3 regions of the Microbulbifer regidiadema genome follow, and region 3 is predicted to be linked to each of the others. Evidence: predicted binding sites of a transcription regulator. Region 3 holds the regulator's gene; each other region holds the start of a gene.
What was found. The regulator LexA, encoded in region 3, represses DNA repair genes until DNA is damaged. The targets are predictions, from matches to a motif close to ACTGTNTNTANANACAGT.
Positions count from the first base shown of each region.

Region 1 (5,546 bases), 560 kb from region 3:
TGACCTGCCGACGGCAGAATTTGCGGGAGAATAGATTCTGGGCACTGGAAGAAGTCGAGTAACTCCCTATCCCAGGCTTTGTTCTTGAGGTTATACAGCAGGGTGCGGCTGGCATTGGTGTGATCGGTAAGATGGGCCCTTCCGCCACTCAGCTTCCAGATCAACCAGCTATCCACCGTGCCAAAACACAGATCCCCCCTCTGGGCTCGGCTCAGCAGGTCGGGGTTGTGGCGGAATAGCCAGGTCAGCTTGCTCGCGGAAAAGTAGGCATCCAGCAATAGGCCGCTGCGCGCTCGCAACCAGTCAGACCGGCCGAGCGCCTCCAGCTCACGGCACACCTCGGCAGAGCGCCGACACTGCCACACTATCGCGGGAAAAACCGGCTCGCCGGTATATCTGTCCCAGAGAATGGTGGTCTCGCGCTGATTGGTAATCCCTACCGCCGTGATATCCGACGCGCAAATACCGCCGCGCTCAAGTGCTGCGGCACAGACCCGGAGAGTGACCGACCAAATCTCTTGCGCATCCTGCTCAACCCAGCCAGGTTGGGGGTAATGATTGGGGATTTCGGCGTAGCTGCGGCCAACCAAATGGCCCTTACTGTCGAAAATAAAGGCTGTGGTACCGGTGGTGCCCTGGTCAATAGACAGGATCATAGAGTTCTCGCGCTTATTCTTCTGGTCCCTTTCTACGCCTGAAAGAGCGGCCAAAAGCTATAGACCAGCTCCCCAGACACCGGTCAGAATATAAGCCCGATTAATCGCCGTCCAGCGCCCAGCCAATCGCATCGGCGGGAAATCCCCGATAAGCCAGATATCGCTGACGCCGCGCCCGCTCCTTCAGCCACTGATCTCTGGGGAGCTCAGCACTTATTGAGGCCCGGTATTTCCTCTGTAGCATTTCTGCGGCCAGCTCAAACCAGTCCACTTCCAGCTGCTCCAGAGCCCGAGTAATCAACTCACCGCCCACACCGCGCTGCTGTAACTCCTGGCGAATACGAATAGGCCCCTGCCCCCGCTGGACACGGGAGCGGGCAAATACCTCGGCAAAGCGCTGATCGGATTGGTAGTTGAGCTCCTGTAGACGCTCAAGGAGGGCTTCGAAATCGGCACCGGGGAATTTGGCCGCAAGCTTCTGCCTCAGTTCACGGCAGGAGTGCTCGCGGCGGGTCAACAGCTCAAGCGCCGCGCCGAAAAGCGCCTGAGCTGAATCAGCGGAGGAATCCGCTTTTGTGTACGGCATCTACTCTTCCGGTAACTCCACAGCCTCTTCAGAGGTGGCCGGGACCAGATCACCGAGCAGCTGCGCGCGCAACTGGCCTTCAATTTCGTTGCGAATAGCGGGGTTATCGCGCAGGAACTTAGTGGCATTCGCCTTGCCCTGGCCGATCTTATCGCCCTTGTAGCTATACCAAGCGCCGGCCTTATCTACCAACCCCATCTTCACACCGTAATCGACAATCTCACCGATCATGTTGATGCCTTCACCATACATGATCTGGAATTCGGTCTGCTTAAATGGAGGGGCGACCTTGTTCTTAACCACTTTCACCCGGGTTTCATTGCCCACCACCTCATCGCCATCTTTAACGGAGCCGATACGACGGATATCCAGGCGTACAGAGGAGTAGAACTTGAGGGCGTTACCACCGGTGGTGGTTTCGGGGCTGCCGAACATAACACCGATCTTCATACGAATCTGGTTGATAAAGATCGCCAGGGTATTGGTGTTCTTGATATTACCCGTGAGCTTGCGCAGGGCCTGGGACATCAGGCGAGCCTGCAAGCCCACGTGGGAGTCACCCATTTCGCCTTCGATCTCAGCGCGCGGGGTCAGGGCCGCTACGGAGTCCACTACCAGCACATCAACGGCACCGGAGCGCACCAGCATATCGGCCACTTCCAGCGCCTGCTCACCGGTATCCGGCTGGGATACGATCAACTCATCGACATTTACACCCAATTTTTCTGCGTAGATAGGGTCGAGGGCGTGCTCGGCATCCACGAAAGCACAGGTGCCGCCGTTGCGCTGGGCCTCGGCAATCACTTGCAAAGTAAGGGTGGTCTTACCGGAGGATTCCGGTCCATAGATTTCAACAATACGGCCGCGCGGCAAGCCGCCTATTCCCAGAGCCACATCCAGGCCGAGGGAGCCGGTGGAGATCGCGGGGATACGCTCGCGTTCCTTGTCCCCCATGCGCATCACAGTGCCTTTACCGAACTGGCGTTCAATCTGAGAGAGCGCCGCCTTTAGCGCCTTGTCTTTATTGGAATCCATGACCATTCCCGTATTTCTGAGCTGTATTGAGTGGTGGCAAGCTTAACGAAGGATTACTGTATAGGCAACCAGTAATTCCTCAAGCTGAGTACCAGCTCCACATTAAGTTGAGCACTGCCGGAAAAGAGGCCAGTGCTGGCCGCAAACGGGGAAAAATTGACCCGATGGACAGGCTCAAACCGGGTGCTCATAGACAATCGCCAGCATCCCCTTGAGTGCCTCGATCACGGTCTGCGCTTGCACCTCCGCCCGATTGCCGCTGAACAGGAAGCGCTTCGCATCGATCTGTACCGGCTCCTGCCCCTCCGCATGGGCCCAGGCAATCCAAACAGTACCCACCGGCTTCTCTGCACTGCCGCCATCGGGCCCGGCAATACCGCTGACGGCAACGGCGAGATTGGCATCCATCATCGCCAGAACCCCACAGGCCATCTGCCGTGCAACCGGCTCGCTCACCGCACCAAACTGCTTCAGATCGCCACTATCGACCCCTAGGACACTGTTCTTGATCCGATTGGCATAGCTCACAATTGATCCGTCGAACCAACTAGAGGCACCCGCAACAGACGTAATCGCTGCGGCAATCGCACCGCCACTACAAGATTCCGCCGACGACACTCGCCACGCTCTCTTTTCCAGCTCCCGACCCAGCTCACCGGCAAGTTCGATTATCTCTCTGTGATCCACTGTTTCATCCTATTCAACCGCCTCCAGGCCCCACCCTACGGAAGCGGGCCCCAATTCTGAATGTCGACCAGCGCCGACCTGCCCCCCATTTTAAACGAGCAGCGCCTCCGCCGAAAATTCAGCCGCCCTCAACAAAATTAGAACCTGGATTTACAGCAAGATCACACCGGCACCAAAAGATAAAAAATACCGCCAAACCACCAAATCCAACCTCTCCCACTATCTCAGCTAAAAATTAGAATTTAAATTTTAAAAGAGGTGTAAATTCAGCAAATAATTTCAACCGAACAGTTTAGAAGACAAGAAATAGCTTAATGATAAAAGGGCAAAAAATGTGCAAGGGCTCTTATCCACGCTGTCCGCCTCATTTTTTAATAAAATAATTTTCATATATGCGACAAGCTGGACCGCTCCTACGATAAAGGGGCCGCACATTCCCTTTGCAGCTGCCGGCTTTTTGTTAGTCTGTTACTGCTGTAGTAAAAAATAAGTACCAAAATAAAAAGCAGATAAACCTCCAAGCCCCACCAACAACAGTGGGCGCGAAAGTATAGCCATATAAAAACATAATGACGTTGGCGACCCTATAAACAATTAAAGAAAGACAAAATCATGAACTTAAAAAAATCAGCGATTGCAGCTGCGATTGTCAGTGCCTGTGTGTCTTCACTTGCCGGTGCGAAAACACTGGTATGGGAAGACAATTTCGATGGCGACAGTATTGATAAGTCCGTCTGGACTTACGATGTCGGCAATTCAGGCTGGGGTAACAATGAATTGCAAACCTACACCGACGACAGCGCCAATGCCTATATCGAAGATGGCAACCTTATTATTCAGGCGCTGCAAAATGATGACGGCAGTTTTACCTCCGCTCGTCTAAAAACCCTAGGTCGCATGACCTATCAATACGGCACTATTGAAGCGCGCATAAAACTGCCCGACCTAAATGCCGGATTGTGGCCCGCCTTCTGGCAGCTCGGTGGCGACTACGGCCAAGTGGGCTGGCCCGCCTGTGGCGAGCTGGATATTCTTGAAGCGGGCATGGCCGAGGCGCTCAGCGCCGGCACCGTCAACTCCGAGGTTTCAGGTGCTTTTCACTGGTGGCATGAGTCCGATGACTACACCGGCCAGGCAGACTACGGCCAATCGAAAAACCTGGTTGACGATTTCGGTTCCAGTGTGGACCTCACCGAGGACTATCATGTTTTCGGCATGACCTGGACACCCGACAGCATCGCCATGTGGGTCGACGACGAAGCCAATGAAATTATCAGCATCGGCAGTGAAGACCCGGCCTTTGACGAGTTCCGCCAGCACCACTTCCTGATCCTGAACTTGGCGGTAGGTGGTGTATTCCCGGAAATTTATACCAATAGCGAAATCACCGCACCTATGCCCGCTAAAATGTATGTGGACTATGTGCGCATCTACGACAACGACGACAGCAGTTACAGCACAGAAATTTCTCTGGCGGAAGACACGGCAAAAAATGGCGATATCGGCGTATTTTCTGAGAGCGCCAGCCTATCCGAATCGCTGGAGCTTGGCACCGATACAGAGCTGTATATCTGGAATCAAAACAGCATGGCTGCAACTGTTAGCAGCGATGCCGCCGAGGGTGACGAAGCACTGGAGTTAGAGATTACCGCTGGTGAATGGTTCGGTATGGGCTTTTGGATGCACTATGACCTGAATCTGATGAACTATGAAAACGGCCATCTCAATCTCAAAATGAAAACCACCAGCAGCCAGACTATCGGCATCGGAATTTCCAGTACTGGTGGCGGAGATGCCTGGATAGACCTGGTAGATGGCGACGATACCTACGGCTTTGAGCGCGACGGCGAATGGCACCAGGTCAGTATCCCCCTAAGCAAACTCGGAGTAGACTTCAACACTATCAGCCAGGCATTTATGATTCGCGGCGATGCTGCATCTGAAGACTTTGTTCTGGCCATTGACGAGGTCTATTTCAGCGAGAGCGTTGAAAAAACAGCGCCAACCGGTGTCTTCTCTCTCTACAGCGAAACCACCGAGGCCAACTCAACTTTCACCCAGGGAACTGACGGCAACCTGTATATTTGGGGCAACACCCTGCTGGAAGCCAATCAAACCCCATTTGAAGGTGAGGAATCCCTCTCCTTTTACTCCTCGGGTGCCGGCTGGTTTGGAATGGCATTTACTGCCGACAACTATTACGACCTGTCCGCCTTCGACAATGATTCCGCAATGCTGAATTTCGCTCTGAAGACCACTTCAGACACGACTTTTAAAATCGGCATGAAGAGCGGCAGCGTTGCCGATATTGGCCAGCAATGGATTGAATTTGCCAGCGGCTCCGACCCTTACAGCTTCACCCGCGACGGCGAGTGGCACCAAGTATCTATCCCCGTTACCGATTTCAGTAACGAGGTAGATATGTCCAATGTTATTCAGCTATTTGAACTGTTGGGCGTTGACGGGGATATCAGCGATATCGAGATTGACGATATCTATTTCTCCGGCGGAAGTTCAGACGGTGACGATAGCCATCACTGCCATCCGCACACTCGCAAGTGCCCCCCTCGCCACAAAGGGCA
Region 1 covers NZ_CP174297.1:4,778,287-4,783,832, reverse strand. Annotated here, with positions in the region: gene glpK (glycerol kinase GlpK) at 1-656, opposite strand, end outside; gene ACJJIK_RS20985 (regulatory protein RecX) at 757-1,242, opposite strand; gene recA (recombinase RecA) at 1,243-2,277, opposite strand; gene ACJJIK_RS20975 (CinA family protein) at 2,452-2,964, opposite strand; gene ACJJIK_RS20970 (family 16 glycosylhydrolase) at 3,577-5,546, shown strand, end outside.
Region 1: the regulator LexA is predicted to act here: its motif matches at 2,333-2,350, upstream of recA (recombinase RecA).

Region 2 (5,546 bases), 1.4 Mb from region 3:
CAATGTTGAAGCGTATAATTCTATCAACACTAATGGTAGTAGTGACGGCTTTGGCTTTTACCGAGCCTTATGAGGCAAAAAGCAGTATTGAGCCAGAGCACTACCGGACACTTCTCCGTTGATGTAATTTGTTGTTCTTTTCTAATTTGGTTATGGAGGACCGCTAGTGAAAGCAGAGTTTTGGCACGACAAATGGAAAAGAAATGATATTGGCTTCCATGAGGGAGCGGCTAATTCACTCCTGACCGAGTTTTTTCCCAAGCTGTGCCTGTCCCCCGGTGATCGTATTTTCTTGCCGCTGTGTGGTAAAACTAGAGATATCGCCTGGTTGCTGGGGCAGAATATAGCGGTGGTTGGCTGTGAACTCAGTGAAGCGGCGGTGAAGCAGCTTTTTAACGAGCTGGCGGTGACCCCACAGATAAGTCAAGTAGGTCGTCTAAAGTGCTACTCCGCTGCCCATATTGCTATTTTTGTCGGTAATATTTTTGATTTGCAGAGAGCGGAACTGGGCCCGGTTGCTGCGGTATATGACCGGGCTGCCTTGGTGGCCCTGCCGGAAGAAACTCGTAAGCGCTATGTAAAACACTTGCAGGATATTACCCAGATCGCGCCGCAACTCCTTATCACCTTTCAATATGATCAAGCGCAAATGCCGGGTCCGCCCTTTGCTGTGGGCCGCGATCTGGTTGATGAATATTACGCGGTGAATTATAACTTGCAGGCTTTGACAGCAAGAGCGGTTGTTGGTGGGTTAAAAGGCAAAGTTCCCGCCAGTGAGGAAGCTTGGCTGTTAACCCCCCAATAATTACGGCTTTTGTTGCGACGGCTCAACAGTTGGCAAGGGCTGACAGCCGAGGATCAAATTTTCTTTTTTGGATTTTGGCCACTTCTTAACGGCTATTTCCATTTTCAGGGCGGTTGATTTGTCGGGCAGTATGACAGAATACACCAGACTGAGAGGCCCCTTGCCGCGCAGGGCTTTAGCGGTTTTGGGACCATCACTACAGTGCTCAGTAAATCGCCTATCGAGATCATTGGTGATACCCGTATAGAGTGCCCCGCTGGCGGTTCGGATAAGATAGAGAAACCAATTTACCGCTGGCTCTGCCTTCATTTGTCTGCCTGCTTAATTCGTAGACTCAAGAGAATAAATCCTGTTGCGCATTGGGGGGAGCGGGCGGCTTGAACTGGGAGCAATCCAAGTCGAGGCGCCGGTGATCCAAGCCTAATTTTTTAATGGCTACCTGAAAGCGCCGTTGAAGCAGCTGAGCAAATACGCCGGTTCCTGTGCGTCTCTGCGAAAAATCACTTTGATAGTCCTTTCCCGCGCGGCTCTGCTGTACCAGGCTCATCACATGTTTTGCCTTTTCCGGGTAGTGTAGTGCTAACCACTCCCGAAATAGAGGCGCCACCTCGTGGGGAAGGCGCAACAGGATGTATGCGGCTCTTACCGCCCCCGCTTTATGTGCTGCACACAGGATTGCTTCCAGTTCACTGTCATTGAGTGCTGGAATCATCGGAGCGGCAAGTACAGCGGTAGGAATACCTGCCGCACTCAGCTGCTCAATGGTGCGCAAGCGTGCGGAGGGACCGGCGGTTCGGGGTTCCAGCTTGCGTTTTAGGGTATTGTCCAGAGTTGTCACACTGATAGCGACTTGCGCCAGATTTTCTTGGGCCATTTCGGCCAGTAGGGGCAGATCCCGCAAGATCAACTGGCTTTTGGTGATGATAGTTACCGGCTGGCGAAATGCCTGCATCACTTGCAGTAAGCTCTGGGTAATCCCCTTCTCCCGCTCCAGGGGTTGATAGGGATCGGTATTGGCTCCCAGGGCGATGGGACTGCACTGATAGTTCTTCTTTCGCAGCGTTTTCTCTAAGAGTTCAGCGGCATTGGGCTTGTAGAAGAGCTTGGTTTCAAAATCCAGACCGGGCGATAAATCCATATAGGCATGGGCCGGGCGGGCGTAGCAATAGATACAGCCGTGTTCGCACCCCCGATAGGGGTTTATGGATTGTGAGAAAGGAATATCCGGCGATTGGTTGGTTGCGATAATACTTTTCGCTTTTTCCGGGGTGGCAGAGGTTATTAATCTCACCGGCTCGTCGGGCTCTGTTTGCCAGCCGTCACTTTCACGGGAGCTGGATAACTCGGCAAAGCGCCCAGCAAGGTTGTTGGCTGTTCCCCGGCCTTTAGCCGCTGGGGGTGTTTTGATAAGGGGGCGATCTGACATAGCTATAGCAATAACTGTATTAATGTACAGTTTACGCTGCCATTTTACCTGATTGCAAGATCTTGCTGGGAATATACAGAGAGGAGTGGGTAACGCGCTTTTTGCCCCCCTGAGAGCTGGGGTTTGCTCTCAGGGGGATTTCTGAGTTCCAACTAGGCGGTGACTGCTGGGTTATATCTCGCCTCCATTTCCAGGCCCGGCCGTTCGTCATCCCAAATCATATGTACTACTTTCCAGGACTCCCCATCGTTCAATAGCTGAATACTATTAATGCCTCTTTTTAGGAACTGGGTCTTTTCTTTGTCTGCCCAGGCCTCATAGACGCTAAAAGCATGGGCAATATTGCCAAACTGCTCAATGATGTTATGTATTTCCACTTCGTAGAAAGGGCGACCGGCGATTAGGGATTCAAAATTCTCTGGGTATTCCTGCACGCTTAGAATGGTTGACTGAGGCTTGCCATTTTTATCAACAGAGGTGCGGATCATTTTGGCATAGGGCAAAAATAGGGCTTCCTGCCTTTTCCAATCCCGCTGAAAACCCGCTGGACCAGAAATTCCACTGTAGAGTTCATCTACTACTTTCTTTATTTCAAGTTTTTCTTGCATTGTCCTCTCCTTGATAAACATTAATACTTCGGCCAATTATGGGGGGCTTGTTTAATGTAAAAACTGACAGGCTCGTGTGGTACGGCTTTTACGCTTTAGCGTGAAAATCTTTTCCGTTGAGGTTCAGCGTGTTTTTCATTTTCCGATGATATCAGCAGGAAATTGGGTTTGCTATAGAGGTAAGTCTAGATTTTGACGCTGTCGAGTTTATTGGGACTGCAAATAAGCTCCCCAAATTATTGGGTCCAGGCATGTTGGCAATTTAGGGGTTGCTGTGGAAATCCAAAGGAGAGAGGGAGCGGAGTGTTTAGCTGCCTAGCATGTGGTACTGAATATCCGGTCAAAGTCGATAATTTGTGGATTGAATACCTTTCTTGAGAGTGGGAGAGGTGTACTGAAATTACGGCCATTGTTAGACCGGTTGACTGGCTGATAATGGTTGATAGCTGCTTTGGCCCTGGTTTTGTTTGGACTAGTAGAGGCTTAAAAGAGGAGAGTGTTGAAATATCTGCTTTAATTTCTGAATGTAAGGCGCTGGTGGTGTTGCGATTATCTTGATTGGCGAGTACATAGGGATAATCGCAGGAAGGGGGCAGCTCTTGCAAAGGGCTAGGGCTATTCGCGGCGAGACTTTTTCCAAAGGGCGAGCTGGCGCCTATAGAACAGGGCTTAGAGCCTGTGTAGTTGGTGCCTATACTGTAACTGTCTACTTATAAGCTGGCGTCGAAGCCCCGTGGGAAAATTTGAATCTTTTACTGGGGGTTATCGGAAGTAAAGGGTGCCTGTTGTACGTAAAGCGGTTCCACTGGCAATCAATTTGGGAAGTCAGTATTGAGTTTGCTACGGAGTGAGTTTCGTCAGAAATTTCACCGAGGGAAGCACCGTTCTCCAGTGGGGTTGGATTCTGATTGTGACTGCCTTCGATTCATGGGTACAGTGGTAACGGGAGTTATTGGGTGAGTAATGTTGTCACTGTTGTGGGTCAGGGGCTCTATCTTGCCGCTGCCGCCGTTATTGGTTTAGGTATAGCGAGGGTGCTGCGTATTGACAATACGATCAGCTGTCTTATTGCTGGAGTGTTAGCGGCCTTACTTCTGCCCATTTTTAACTATGATACGGGATTGCGAGCAGCCAGCTTGAGAGATTTGGTTTTTTTTGTGATTCTGCCCGTACTTATTTTCGAGTCAGCCTGGGAGTTAGAGCCCAAACGTTTAAAGCGTTGGGTTGGGCCGATACTGCTATTCTCGACTTTGGGATTGGTTATTTGCGCAACGATTATTGCGGCTATTACTTACTATGGCGTTGGTCATTCAGAGGGGTTCCCCTGGGTGGCGGCCATGTTGACCGGGGCTATTTTAGCCGCTACAGATCCAGTCTCTGTAGTGAATAAATTGCGCCAAGAAAAAACCAATGAAGACCTCCTGACGCTGGTAGATGGAGAGAGCCTCTTTAATGATGCCTCTGCGGTAGTTCTTTATTCTTTAGTTTTGGGAGTGGCCACTTATGGTGTTGTGGAAAACGCCCCCTTGGGTATTAAGGCATCCTCGCTGGATGCGATCTCTGTAACCCTCTATTTTTGTAAGGTATTTTTTGGCGGTATTGCCGTAGGGTTTGTTTTTGGAGTGGCGACAACGCTCATTATATTGTTTCTACGCTCGCCCAGCGCAGCGTTGATGACCCTGGTGATCTCAGCGTTTGGCAGTTTTTATCTGGCAGAAAGTGTTCTTCATGTATCGGGTATTATCTCGGTGATGATCTGCGCAATCGTTGCGCGAGCTTGCCTCAGCAAACAAAATAGTACCTATTTGGTTAATGCCGGTCCTACCTGGGAATGGATGGGGCTATTCTTTACCGCGATAATTTTTGTAATTATGGGGTTGGTGATCACCTTTGAAATGTTTAGCCATCAATGGCTGTCAATGGTCATTGCTGCGATTGCTGCTTTAGGTGCCCGCGCTTTGTCGGTATTTCTCGTGGCGCCATTAACTCGCTTTGTCGGGCCGCCCATACCAAAGTCCTGGGGATTATTGATGAGTTGGGGTGGTTTGCGAGGCGTTATTGCGGTTGCACTGGTGCTCTCCCTGCCGGTCGAGTTGCCCTACTGGTGGACGATTCAATCGATGGTATTTGGCGTAGTACTCTTCTCTTTGCTGGTACAGGGCACCACCAGTGGTCGTTTGATTCATAAGTTAAACTTATAGTCTAAGGCTCACCGGAAGGAATCGCAGTTAGACTGCTGACAGCAGGGTTATCTGCGATCAGCCATACAGCGACAAGGAGCAGGCTAAGGGCGAAAAGTTTATTCTGTAGAGCGCTACTCCTACTGTTGACAAGTGCTCTGGATAAACCGCGACCAAAAGCGATCCACGAAAAGTGTGTTACAAAGTTAAGAATCGTAATCATTATAATTAGTGTGATGGTGCTATTTTCGACACCAGCTTCCTGTTTCGAGCCAAATACAGAAAACATGGTGATGACGATCATCCACGCTTTGACGTTCATGCCTTGAATAAACATGCCCTGCCAAATAGTTACTGACTTTATAGCGCTGCTACTGGACCCTTTAACGGGCTTGATAAAGGCGTAGGCCAAGTAAACCAAATAGGCGGCTCCGCTCCACTGTAGAGTGATCATCAGTGCTGGATAGTCGATAAGCCAGCTCATAAATCCAAAGCCAACTAATAAGGCTTTTAATAAAAATACAATA
Region 2 covers NZ_CP174297.1:1,820,057-1,825,602, reverse strand. Annotated here, with positions in the region: gene tmpT (thiopurine S-methyltransferase) at 167-805, shown strand; gene ACJJIK_RS07860 (GIY-YIG nuclease family protein) at 806-1,114, opposite strand; gene ACJJIK_RS07855 (PA0069 family radical SAM protein) at 1,140-2,231, opposite strand; gene ACJJIK_RS07850 (hypothetical protein) at 2,384-2,839, opposite strand; gene ACJJIK_RS07845 (cation:proton antiporter) at 3,796-5,040, shown strand; gene ACJJIK_RS07840 (LysE family translocator) at 5,042-5,546, opposite strand, start outside.
Region 2: the regulator LexA is predicted to act here: its motif matches at 2,245-2,262, upstream of ACJJIK_RS07855 (PA0069 family radical SAM protein).

Region 3 (5,546 bases):
AGCTACAGCAGCAAAGAGGGCGCTCAAGAAGCGCACGAAGCGATTCGCCCATCCGATGTGCGTATCGCCCCGAATATGCTCTCCGGTGTCGAGCGGGACGCGGAGAGGCTGTACAACCTGATTTGGCAGCAGTTCGTGGCCTGCCAGATGACCCCAGCCCAGTTCACCTCCTCTTCAATTGTGGTCAGTGCCGGTGACTTTGAGTTGCGCGCACGGGGCCGGGTGATTCGATTTGACGGTTTCCTCAAAGTCGCTCCAGCGAGCGGCAAAAAGGATGAGGATCTACTGCTTCCGGATGTGAAGGTCGGGGATAAACTGTCCCTTCAGCAGCTGGACCCCAAACAGCACTTTACCAAGCCGCCGGCGCGCTTTAGCGAAGCGGCCCTGGTTAAAGAGCTGGAGAAGCGCGGCATCGGCCGCCCCTCCACCTACGCCTCCATTATTTCCACGATCCAGGATCGCGGTTATGTGCGTTTGGAGAACCGCCGTTTTTACGCCGAGAAAATGGGGGATATTGTCACCGACCGCCTCAGCGAAAGCTTTAAGAACCTGATGGATTACGGCTTTACTGCAAACCTGGAGGAATCTCTGGACGCAGTTGCCGATGGCGATAAGGGCTGGAAGCAACTGCTCGATGAGTTTTATCAGGACTTTTCCGGGCGTCTGGAAAAAGCCCAGTCTGCCGATGCGGGCATGCGCCGCAACACGCCGACCGATACCGATATCGAGTGCGGCAAGTGTGGCCGCCATATGCAGATTCGCACCGGTTCCACCGGGGTGTTCCTCGGCTGCTCCGGTTACGCACTGCCGCCCAAAGAGCGCTGTACCAATACCATGAACCTGGTATCGGGGGACGAAGCGGTCGATGCGGACAAGGACGAGGAAGCGGAATCCAGGCTGCTGCGCGAGAAGCGCCGCTGTGGCAAGTGCGGTACTGCCATGGATAGCTACTTGTTGGACGAGCAGCGCAAATTACATATTTGCGGCAATAACCCGGATTGCAGCGGCTACGAGATAGAGCAGGGCACCTTTAAAATTAAAGGGTACGATGGTCCGATTATCGAGTGTGATAAATGTGGCAGTGATATGCAGTTAAAGTCGGGCCGCTTTGGCAAGTACTTTGGCTGTACCAATGAGAGCTGTAAGAACACTCGCAAGCTGTTAAAAAATGGACAGCCGGCACCACCGAAAATGGACCCGGTTCCCATGCCGGAGCTGGCCTGTATCAAAGTGGAGGATCACTACATCCTGCGCGATGGTGCCTCGGGTCTGTTCCTGGCTGCCAGTCAGTTCCCCAAAAACCGCGAGACCCGGGCTCCGCTGGTCAAAGAGTTGCTGCCCCACCAGAGCGAAATCGATCCAAAATACAGCTTCCTATTTTCTGCGCCGACGCAGGACGATAGTGGCCGGGATACGGTGGTTCGATTCAGTCGTAAAACTCAGGAGCAATACGTTCAATCTGAGGAGGAAGGCAAGGCGACCGGTTGGCGTGCTTTTTACCGCGATGGCAGTTGGAAAGTAGAGGCCTCGACCAAGAGCACGGCTGCCAAGCGCAAGAAGCCTGCGACTAAAAAAGCAGCGGCAAAGAAGTAGGCCATGAGTAACCCCTACACCATCCATGTGACTTCGGCTCTGCGCAAGGGCCAGTTGCTGTTGCAGCAGCCGTGGGATATTCCCCTCCAGCGCGATGCGCTGGAGGAAGCGGCATTGATGCAGTTGTGCAAGGCCTACCGGGCCTTTCTCGCAGAGCAGGCCAGCCAGCTTCAGCTGGGGTTTGAGCCGGCTTCCCCGCAGTTGATTATCGATGCGCTGGGTGTCCAGGGGCGGGCCAGTGCTGAGGTCAATGAACTGGCAGGCCTGGTGGGCGATCCGCAAAGCTGGCTGTCCCATATGCTGCACGCCTGGCAGGAGCAGCAGAAAATATCTGCGGCTGCCGAGGAAAAGTCACAGCCGGTCAATTTAATACCGCTACACAATGAAGTCGCCGCGCCAGAATTTGCCCCCCTGTGCAAAGAGTCGCTGCTCGACTGGCATCGCTGCCTGAGCGAGCTGGTGGTGAGGCAGCGGGCCCATCTGGACGAGTGTTAAGTCATCTCCGAAGCCCCTGGGCAATTCACTGATCTTTTTGCGGGCCTTTAAGGCCCGTATTCTTCACTGCTTTCAGGTCGGCCCCTGTTTTTGTCGCAGGGGTTCGACACTGCTGCGCAGTTGTCTAAGTCCCAGCTTAAAAATGGGCCAGAGTATAAATTAATTGAGAACATCTCGGACTTGAGCGGGGCGAATGAAACTTCCCGCAAGCCTGTGGTACACTGGGCGCAAACTACTGTGCCGTGAAGGAAAAGCGAATGTCCTCCGAAACTTTTGAGATTATCGAGTTGGCTAATGGCGATGTAGCCTTGCGTCGTGCTGGCCACAAGGAGGACCCTTTGGTGAGCATCTCTTTTTCAGCAGAGAGCCTTCAGTTTTTGCAAAAGCACAAGGTTGCTGTAGCTCGGGCTATGCTGGAAGCGGGTATTGAAGCTGTGCAAAATCTGGACGATCTAGAGGTGGGCTACTTCGAGGAAGAAGAGTTGATGCCGGTAAATCACACCGTTCACTAATAGTAATGCCTGATAGCAGCATTGCATTAATGTCAGTGCTATTGGTTAAATCAGCAGCGGCCAGTGGCCGCTGTTGTTGTTTTTAGAGCGCCTTAAGGTGCTTGGCGAATCACACCGACAGCCAGCCCCTCAATCACAAAGTTCTTATCTCTCATATCGACCTGAATTAACTCAAAGTCATCATTTTCAGGAAGCAGCTGAACCGTTGCCTGATTACCCTTGCGGCGAAAACGCTTCACAGTAACCTCATCATCAATTCGGGCAACCACGATCTGTCCGTTGCGCACCTGTTCCGTTTTTTGTACGGCGAGTAAATCCCCATCGAGAATCCCGGCGTCGCGCATACTCATGCCGTGCACCCGCAGCAGGTAATCGGCCGGTGGGTGGAAAAAGCTGGCAGGCATGTCGCAGTAGTCCTCAATATGCTCAGCGGCGAGGACCGGGTGACCTGCGGCAACCCGTCCCACAATGGGTAGACCGGATTGATGGTCGGGGATACGTATTCCACGGGAGGCACCGGCAACCATCTCAATGGCGCCTTTTCTAGCGAGAGCTTTCAGGTGTTCCTCAGCGGCATTAGGTGAGCGAAAGCCTAGTTCCTGGGCGATTTCTGCCCGTGTTGGCGGGTAGCCTGTTTCATCCAGGTAGGCTTTGATCAGGTCGAGAACCTGAGTCTGACGAGCGGTGAGATTGGTCATAGTTTTACCTAGTTTTCTGTATTTATATACAGTTGCTGGAATTATATACAGATTTAATGTTCGCGCAATCCTCAGCTTTTAGTCTTTGTGAACTGCTACATTGAGAGAGAAAGTAAGGAAAGCAGAAAACGTTGAAAGAGCTGACAATAAGGGGGAAACGTAATGTTGGACGCAAAGATGCCGGAAGCTTGGAGGGTGCTTCGTATTCAGTCTGAGTTGGTCGATGGAATAGAGCGATTGATTGCGTTGGGCGGGGCTGTAACTGTGTTTGGAGGGGCGAGGTTTACAGAGGATAGTCCTGAGTACCAGCAGGGCGTGAAGTTGGGAGAGCTTCTCGCTGCGGAGGGAATACCGGTGATTACCGGCGGCGGGCCGGGTTTGATGGAGGCCTGTAACCGGGGTGCCTTTGCCCAGCCGGGCGCGTCGATTGGCTTAAATATAGAGCTGCCCTTTGAGCAGGCGGCGAATCCCTATCAAGATATCAGTTTGAATTTCCGCTACTTTTTTGTGCGCAAGTTTATATTTGTAAAGCACGCGCTCGGATTTGTCGGGCTCCCCGGCGGGTACGGCACGCTGGATGAGCTGTTTGAAGCACTCACCCTGGTACAAACCCAGAAAGTGCGGCGCTTCCCGATTGTATTGGTGGGTAAGCGCTACTGGAGTGGGCTCTACGACTGGCTGGTAGATACCGTTTTAGAGCGCAACTGCATCGATGCCGGTGATCTCGACCTCTTCCATCTTGTCGATAGTGTGGAGGAGGCTGCGGCTCTAATTATGAAATATATGCATGTGAAAGCATAAGCTCGCAAATAAACCGAACTAAAGCGGGGCTCTGAATTACTCCCGAACAACTCTGCGATCCTTCAACGGGTCGCTTTTCTTTTGCGGTATCCCCCAGCCTGCGATCTCTAAAGCACTAAAAAACACCCCCGCTCAAACTTTTACCTGGACTGCTCTCACACTTTAGCGCTAAGGGGGTCTGGGGGCGTTCGGCACTTTGACTGAGGCTGCGGGGCGCCTATCCAGTGGGCTCTGCGGCAGTGAGAATGTGCTACTCTGGCGGCGATTAAACGTATGTTTTAAATGGTGTTTGAGACTTATGAGTCAGACAGATACGGTCAGCCGGATACTCGATGCAGCGGAAGTGCTGTTTGCTGAACGAGGTTTTACTGAAACCTCTTTGAGAACGATCACGAGCACGGCGGGAGTGAATCTGGCCGCAGTTAACTATCATTTTGGCTCCAAAAAGGAATTGATACAGGCGGTATTCGAACGTTTCCTAACACCTTTCACCGATGCGCTGGAGGAAGAGCTGGATCGCCGTGTTGCCGAGGGGCAGTCCCTGGGGGTGGAGGAGCTGATCGAGTGCCTGTACCGGGTTGGCCTGGGAAGCCTGGGCTTGGAGGGGAAAGATCCGCAGCGGTTTATGCGCCTGCTGGGGTTGGCCTATACCCAGTTCCAGGGGCATCTGCGCCGATTTATCGTATCCCGATATGGGGATAGCTACCGCCGTTTTGCCGGCCTGTTGGCGGAAGCGCTGCCGGGGCTGGATCCGGAAACCTTCTACTGGCGCCTTTACTTTATGTTGGGCGCAACCATTTTTACACTGTCGAGCCACGATGCGATTGAGGCGATCCTGCGGGAAGACTTCGGTGCCGATAGTACGCTTTCCCAGACTCTTGAACGCCTGGTGCCTGCGGCTTCAGCCATGCTGAAGGTGGACAATCCGTGAGTGCGCTGCCAAAGCGATAAGGAATGTAATATGTCACTATCACTCGGACCGCTAATGGTGGATATCGAGGGACTCGAACTCAGCGAGGAAGATTGCGAGCTGCTCAGACACCCCATGGTGGGTGGGCTTATCTTTTTTGCCCGCAACTACCGGGACCGCCAGCAGCTTACCCAGCTGGTGAGATCGATCCGCGCGGTGCGCCCGGAAATCCTATTGGCAGTGGACCAGGAAGGGGGGCGGGTGCAGCGGTTTCGCGATGATTTTACCCGCATACCCTCCATGCAGGCCCTCGGCGCTGCGGCCAGTGGCCAGCAGCTGCAAGATGTGGGCTGGCTGTTGGCGGCGGAGTTGCTTGCTGTGGGCGTGGACTTCAGCTTTGCGCCGGTATTGGATGCGGACGACAGCCACAGTCGGGTAATTGGCGACCGCAGCTTCTGTCCCAACCCGGCCCGATTAACCGCACTGGCGCGCCCATTTATTCAGGGAATGCATGAGGCGGGCATGGCGACGACCGGA
Region 3 covers NZ_CP174297.1:414,937-420,482, forward strand. Annotated here, with positions in the region: gene topA (type I DNA topoisomerase) at 1-1,593, shown strand, start outside; gene ACJJIK_RS01745 (DUF6586 family protein) at 1,597-2,088, shown strand; gene ACJJIK_RS01750 (hypothetical protein) at 2,346-2,600, shown strand; gene lexA (transcriptional repressor LexA) at 2,693-3,298, opposite strand; gene ACJJIK_RS01760 (LOG family protein) at 3,461-4,099, shown strand; gene ACJJIK_RS01765 (TetR/AcrR family transcriptional regulator) at 4,398-5,030, shown strand; gene nagZ (beta-N-acetylhexosaminidase) at 5,061-5,546, shown strand, end outside.